2 regions of the Mesorhizobium yinganensis genome follow, and region 2 is predicted to be linked to the other one. Evidence: predicted binding sites of a transcription regulator. Region 2 holds the regulator's gene; the other holds the start of a gene.

Region 1 (3,508 bases), on a different contig from region 2:
ATTGCCAGAAATCATAGGGGCTGAAGAGGTCGCCGTTCAGCCAGACCGCGCCCTTGGCCGACTTGCCCATCTTTGCGCCGGAGGAGGTCGTTAGCAGCGGCGTGGTCAGCGCGAAAAGCTGCTGGCCGCCCATGCGATGGCTCAAATCGACGCCGTTGATGATGTTGCCCCATTGGTCGGAGCCGCCCATCTGCAGCCGGCAGTCGTAGCGGCGGCTGAGCTCGACGAAGTCGTAGCCTTGCAGGATCATGTAGTTGAATTCGAGGAAGGACAGCGACTGCTCGCGGTCGAGCCTGAGCTTCACGCTGTCGAAGGTCAGCATGCGGTTGACCGAGAAATGCCTGCCGACATCGCGCAGGAACTCGACATAGTTGAGTTTCATCAACCAGTCGGCATTGTTGACCATGATCGCGTCGTTCGGGCCATCGCCGAAACGCAGGATGCGGCCGAAGATCTTCTTGATGCCCTCGATGTTCTCCGCGATTTTTTCCGCCGTCAGCAGGCCGCGCTGCTCGTCGCGGAACGACGGGTCGCCGATCATCGAGGTGCCGCCGCCCATGAGTGCGATCGGCCGGTGGCCGGTCTCCTGCATCCAGTAGAGCATGGTCGCCGAGATCAGGTTGCCGATGTGCAGGCTGGTCGCGGTCGCGTCGTAGCCGACATAGGCGGTCACCGCCTGCTTGGCGAAAAGCTCGTCCAGCCCGGTCTCGTCGGAGATCTGGTGGATGAAACCGCGCTCGGAGAGGATGCGCAGGTAGTCGGACTTGAAGGCGGGCATGACGGCGTTCCGGAAGACGATACGGGAGAGCCGCGCATGGCGCGCGCGGCTGCGGGGCTTTAGCATCGGCGGGTTGGGAATCACAAGGACGGCGTCGAAATGAACCTTGTCACCGCGATCGGCCTGATGAGCGGCACGTCGATGGACGGCATCGACCTTGCCATGCTGCGCACTGACGGCGAGAATCGTGTCGAGCGCGGGCCGTCGCTCTTCGTGGCCTACGATGCCGTGTTCCGCCGGCGCATCGAGGCCGGGCTGGAGGAGGCCAAGGCCATCATCCGCCGCGCGGAGCGGCCCGGCGACCTGGCCGAGCTGGAGCGCGACATCACCGGGCGGCATGCCGACGCGGTCCAACTGTTTCTGCGCAACGCCGCCAATGACTGGGGCAAGCCGGACGTTCTCGGCTTCCACGGCCAGACGGTGCTGCACCGCCCGCATCTCGGCCTGACCGTGCAGATCGGCGACGGGCAGTTGCTTTCGGCGCGCACCGGCATTCCGGTCGTCTACGACATGCGCGCCAACGACATGGTTTTCGGCGGCCAGGGCGCGCCGCTGGTGCCGGCTTACCACGCGGCGCTGGCGCGCTCGCTGCCGGCGGATTTTCCGCGAAAATATCCGATGGTCTTCGTCAATATCGGCGGCATCTCCAACGTCACCTACGTGCCGGAGAAGGGCGATCCGGTCGCCTTCGACACCGGTCCCGGCAACACGCTGATCGACCAGTGGGTGTCGCGCGAGGGCGGCGTGCCCTACGACGCCGGCGGCGCCATCGCCAGCGAGGGCGGCGTGCTCCGCAGGGTGGTCGACGCCTATCTCGACAATCCGTTCTTCCAAAAGGCCGGTCCGAAATCGCTCGACCGCAATGATTTCACGCTGGAGAAGGCCAGCGGGATGGAACTCGCCGACGGCGCCCGCACGCTGGCCGCCGTCTCCGCCGAGGCGATCCTGAAAAGCGTGGAGCACATGCCGGAAAAGCCGAGGCTGTGGATCGTCTGCGGCGGCGGGCGAAAAAACCCGCACATCGTCGGCGATCTGCGCAAAGGCGCCGAGCGAGCCGGCGCGGAGGTGGCGCTGGCGGAGGATGCCGGGCTCGACGGCGACGCGACGGAGGCCGAGGCCTGGGCTTATCTGGCGGTGCGCTCGCTAAAAGGGCTTCCGCTGACATTCCCGACCACGACGGGATGCCGGGAGGCGGTGAGCGGCGGCGTGATCTCCGGGAAACCGGGCTGAGCGTCGTTGTCATGCGTCGGCGGAATGCCGCCCGCGTGCGAAGCTGTGCCCTTCATGGAAGTTTCATCGAACCTTCAACCGCCCGACATCCGGCGGCCATAGCGCATGATCCGTTATTCCTCTCAAGACGGATTGCAAATCATGCGACACTCTGTTCTCGCGGCTGTTGCCGCGCTCGCCCTGACCACGACGGCGGCATTCGCCGACGAAACCGTATTCCCGTCGAAGCTCGCAGGCCATGCCATCCTGCCGGCCAACACGATCATCAAGGCGCCGGAAAACGCGCCGGAACATCTGCAGACCTCGGGAAAATTCACGACGCCCGACCGCAAGCGCGCAACCGAACTCGGCAGCGTGCCTGGCAAGGACGGCGTACGCCTGACCGGCCTGTCGCTGCCTTTCGACGGCCAGCCCGTGCAGGGCTTTTCCGGCATCAAGAACGCCGGTGACGGAACCTTCTGGACGCTTTCCGACAACGGTTTCGGCAACAAGCTGAACTCGACGGACGCCGCCCTGATGATCCACCAAGTCAAGTTCGACTGGGACGCGGGCACTGTCGAGCGCATGCAGACCATCTTCCTGACCGATCCTGACAAGAGGGCGCCGTTCCCGATCGTGTTGGAAGGCACCGACAACCGCTTCCTGACCGGCGGCGACTTCGATGTCGAATCGATCCAGCCGGTCGCGGACGGTTTTTGGGTCGGCGAGGAATTCGGCCCTTATCTCTTGAAGTTCGACCTAGAGGGCCGGCTGACCGACGTGATCGATACCGTCGTCGACGGCAAGCCGGTGAAGTCGCCGGACCATCCGACGCTCACGCTGCAGGCCAATCCGTCGCTGCCGATGCCGTCCTTCAACGTCAAGCGCTCCGGCGGCTATGAGGGCCTCGCACAGTCCAAGGACGGCACCAAACTTTATGCCCTGCTCGAGGGCGCGCTGTTCAAGGAGGACGGCAAGATGGAGCATGTGTCCGAGCAGAAGGACGGCGAGCGGGCGCTGCGCATCATCGAGTTGGACGTCGCCAGCAAGGCCTGGACCGGCCGTAGCTGGCTCTATCCGCTGTCGGCCGAAGGCGGCGATGCCATTGGCGACTTCAACATGATCGATGGCACGACCGCCCTCGTCATCGAGCGCGACCAGGGCGCCGGAACGGTCGACAAGGCCTGCGCCGATCCCAAGAACCCGGCGGCCGACTGCTTCGCCATGCCGGCGAAATTCAAGCGCATCTACAAGATCGAGATGACCGACGCCAATGCCGGCGGCGCCGTGCGCAAGATCGGCTACATCGATCTGCTCAAGATCTCCGACCCGGACAACAAGAAGCGCCAGGGCGGCGGCGAAGGGTTTTACGACATGCCGTTCAACACGATCGAGAATGTGGACCTCGTCGACGATACGCACATCGTGGTGGGCGACGACAACAACCTGCCGTTCTCGGCCGGCCGCGCGCTGGACAAGGCCGACGACAACGAGTTCGTGCTGATCGAGGTCGGTGAATTC
Region 2 (3,508 bases):
GTCTGCCATGCCGAGGAATTCCAGGCTACGGCATTGGCGAAATCTTTGGGCGGCACGAGATTGGCCACCAGCGAGGCAGCAGCAGGACCGAAGAAAGCCCGTGCTATGCCGAACACGGCAAGCACCGCGAACACAGGCACGACACTCGTCAACCCGCGCAGCGAAAGCAGAAGCAGCGCCAGCGCGCAGAGAGCCTCCAGCCCCGCCGCGAGCCCCATGATCAGGCGGCGGCCGAAACGGTCGGCGATCGCCCCGGTGATCAGCACCAGCAGCAGCGAGGGGATGAACTGGATAATGCCGACAAGGCCGAGATCGAACGGATCGCGCGTCAGGTCGTAGACCTGCCAGCCAACCGCGACGGACACGATCTGGGTCGAGAACGTCGCCAGGAAACGCGCCGCCCAGAAGGCGAGGAACGGCCGGTGCCGGAAGGCAGCATAACGCTGGCTTGCGGCGGTCGCGGTGTTGGAAGACATCGGGCTCGAAATACGAGAGAAGAAACCACGCCGTCTTTAGCGCGGTTCGCCGCCTTTAGCGCCCCCAATTCACAGCTGGACCAAGAATAATTGCGAAAGTCGCGTCGCCATTGCGCCTTTGGCCCTAGCTCTCGGCCTTGAATGTCTCCGCTTCCTTGCGGATCTTTTCCCAGTCGTTACCGTGGCGCTTCAGAAGTTCGCGCGCCTGTCGAGGCGAGAGGTCGGTCGTCTCCGCCAGATGCTGAACTTCGAGTTCCTGACCGGCTGCGAGTTGGCCGCCTTGCTTCACTTTCCTAGCCATGAGTTCTGCCTCCGTTGGCCGGTTCAACGCACGGGCGGCGAAAAGGTCGCATGGCTTTTTCTGCTGATTGGAAAGCGCCGGCACGGACCGCCAACATTCCCGGAACCTCTCCGCATACATGCGAGTTTCCACCGCAACGAATGGAGGTTTTCGATGTTCAAATGGCTTGTACGGCTTGGGCTGGCAGTGGTGGCGACCCGGCTCGCCGCGAAATACATGACACCTGACGTTGAAGCCGAACCCGTTCCGCCAAATCCATCTCGCACCGGGCCGAGGAAACGGAGGGCCACCAAATGACACGCTTGGGTTTGGCAACGGCCGCGCTGGCCGGCTATGTGGCCTACAGGATCGGCCGGCGACTGGTCGCGGAAAATAGCGGAGCGCGCGTAACGAGCGCCAGGATGTCGCGAGGGCGCAAAATCCATCGCGCTCCGCCTGAACATATTGGAGTGGACGTCAGCGCAAGGACTGTCGAAGCGTAGCAGTCCATATTTCGCCTGAAAAGCCGGGCGTTCAGTGTTCCGTCAGCGCTTCGTTGAGCAGGTCGAGGTCGACATAGAAATAGCGCACCAGGCAGCGCTGGACCTCTTCGGTATCGAAGCCGTGGCTCCTGAGATAAGAAACCGATTCATGGATGGCGCGACGGTCGACCAGCTTGGTCTTGCGGTCGTCCTGGGCGTCCATGAGGGCGTCCATCTCGGCGATGTTCCGATCCTTGGACAGGATTTCCATATGGTTTCCCGCAGGCTTCATGCCTGCCAGAGTGGCGCATTAAGGATAACAAAAAGCTAACGCCCGCGGGACAGCAGGCTCGGGCATTTCAATGGTGGGAAACGGAGGGTATTGCCCAAAGACGGCGCTCGCCGCGACGACGCGGCGGGACGACGATCATTCATCGCTGATGGCGTAGCCCGCGCCGCGCACGGTGCGGATGACGTCGGGCAGGCGGTTGGTGTTGACCGCCTTGCGCAGCCGGCCGACATGCACGTCGACGGTACGCTCGTCGATATAGATCGTCTCGCCCCAGACATTGTCGAGCAGTTGCCCGCGCGAGAACACGCGGCCGGGATGGCGCATCATGAATTCCAGCAGCCGGAACTCGGTCGGGCCGAGCTTGATCTCGCTCTTCTTGCGGTAGACGCGGTGCGACTCGCGGTCGAGCACGATATCGCCGACCTTGAGCACCGACGAAAGCACTTCCGGCTTGGCGCGGCGCAGCAGCGCTTTTACACGCGCCACGAATTCGGGGGTCGAAAACGGTTTGACCAGATAGTCGTCGGCGCCGGTGGCCAGCCCGCGCACCCGATCGCTTTCCTCGCCGCGCGCCGTCAGCATGATGATCGGCAGGCGCTCGGTTTCCGGGCGCATCCTCAGCCGCCGGCACAGTTCGATGCCGGAAACCGCCGGCAGCATCCAGTCCAGCACCAGAAGGTCCGGCACATTCTCCTGCAGCCGGATCTCGGCCTCGTCGCCGCGCATGACGACCTCGACCTGATAGCCCTCGGACTCAAGATTGTAGCGGAGGAGGACGCCCAACGGCTCCTCGTCCTCGACCACCATGACCTTCGGTGCGATCATCGCGCCTGCCTTTATTCGGCGAGGACGGTCGTCGCCGTCTCGTCGAGTTTCGGACGGTTCGCCGGAAGCTGCGAACCGGTCAGCACATAATAGGCGTTTTCCGCGATGTTGGTCACGTGGTCGCCGATACGCTCCAGGTTCTTGGCACAGAACAGCAGATGCGTGCAGGTGGTGATGTTGCGCGGATCCTCCATCATGTAGGTCAGGAGTTCGCGAAACACCGAGGTGTATTTGAGGTCGATCTTCTCGTCCTCGGCGCGCAGCCGGTCGAGTTCGGCGGGCTCGCGCCCGGTATAGGCGTCGACGACGCCGCTGATCTGGGCAAGGACCATCGTCGCCATGTCGTCGATGCCGTGGGACAAGCCACGCGGCGTCGTCCCCTCACCGATCGCGCCGACGCGCTTGGCGACGTTCTTGGCAAGATCGCCGATCCGCTCCAAATCGCCCGCCATGCGGATGGCGCCGAGCACGGCGCGCAGGTCCTGGGCCATCGGCTGCCGCTTGGCGATCAGCGTGATGGCGCGGTCGTCCAGCTCACGCTGCTTGGCGTCCATGATGGCGTCATCGGAGATGATCCGCTGCGCCGCCGCGGCGTCGGTGTGTAGAAGCGCCCGGATGGAGGCGCCGACCATCGACGTCGACAGGTCCGCCATGTCGCGGATCAGTTGGTCGATCTGTTTCAGGTCCTGATCGAAGGACGCAACGGTGTGTTCGCGCATTCTGGTGTTCCTCGGGCCGGGATCAGCCGAAGCGGCCGGTAATGTAGTCCTGGGTGCGCTTGTCATCGGGGTTGGTGAACATCTTGTCCGTCGCCCCTTCCTCGACCAGGTAGCCCAGATGGAACATCGCCGTGCGCTGCGACACGCGGGCGGCCTGCTGCATCGAATGGGTGACGATGACGATGGTGTAGTTGGCCCGCAACTCGTCGATCAGCTCTTCCACCTTGGCGGTGGCGATCGGGTCGAGCGCCGAGCACGGCTCGTCCATCAGGATGACCTCGGGCGACACCGCGATGGCGCGGGCGATGCAGAGACGCTGCTGCTGGCCGCCGGAAAGCCCGGTTCCCGGCTCGTTGACGCGGTCCTTGACCTCGTTCCAGAGCGCGGCTTTCTTCAGGCTCGACTCGACGATCTGGTCCAGGTCGGCCTTGCTC

The links. Region 2 encodes PhoB, which activates phosphate uptake and scavenging genes when phosphate is short. Its sites were predicted from a motif close to TGTCATNNANCTGTCAT; they were not measured.
Region 1: a site for PhoB is predicted at 2,059-2,075, ahead of ABMA59_RS27335 (esterase-like activity of phytase family protein). Genes of this name have one in related genera too.

What each region holds. Positions count from the first base shown of each region.
Region 1 covers NZ_JBEBMH010000021.1:66,762-70,269, reverse strand. Annotated here, with positions in the region: gene tyrS (tyrosine--tRNA ligase) at 1-778, opposite strand, end outside; gene ABMA59_RS27340 (anhydro-N-acetylmuramic acid kinase) at 878-2,008, shown strand; gene ABMA59_RS27335 (esterase-like activity of phytase family protein) at 2,150-3,508, shown strand, end outside.
Region 2 covers NZ_JBEBMH010000007.1:113,470-116,977, reverse strand. Annotated here, with positions in the region: gene ABMA59_RS15490 (MFS transporter) at 1-476, opposite strand, end outside; gene ABMA59_RS15485 (hypothetical protein) at 601-777, opposite strand; gene ABMA59_RS15480 (hypothetical protein) at 1,291-1,509, opposite strand; gene phoB (phosphate regulon transcriptional regulator PhoB) at 1,666-2,355, opposite strand; gene phoU (phosphate signaling complex protein PhoU) at 2,367-3,074, opposite strand; gene pstB (phosphate ABC transporter ATP-binding protein PstB) at 3,097-3,508, opposite strand, start outside.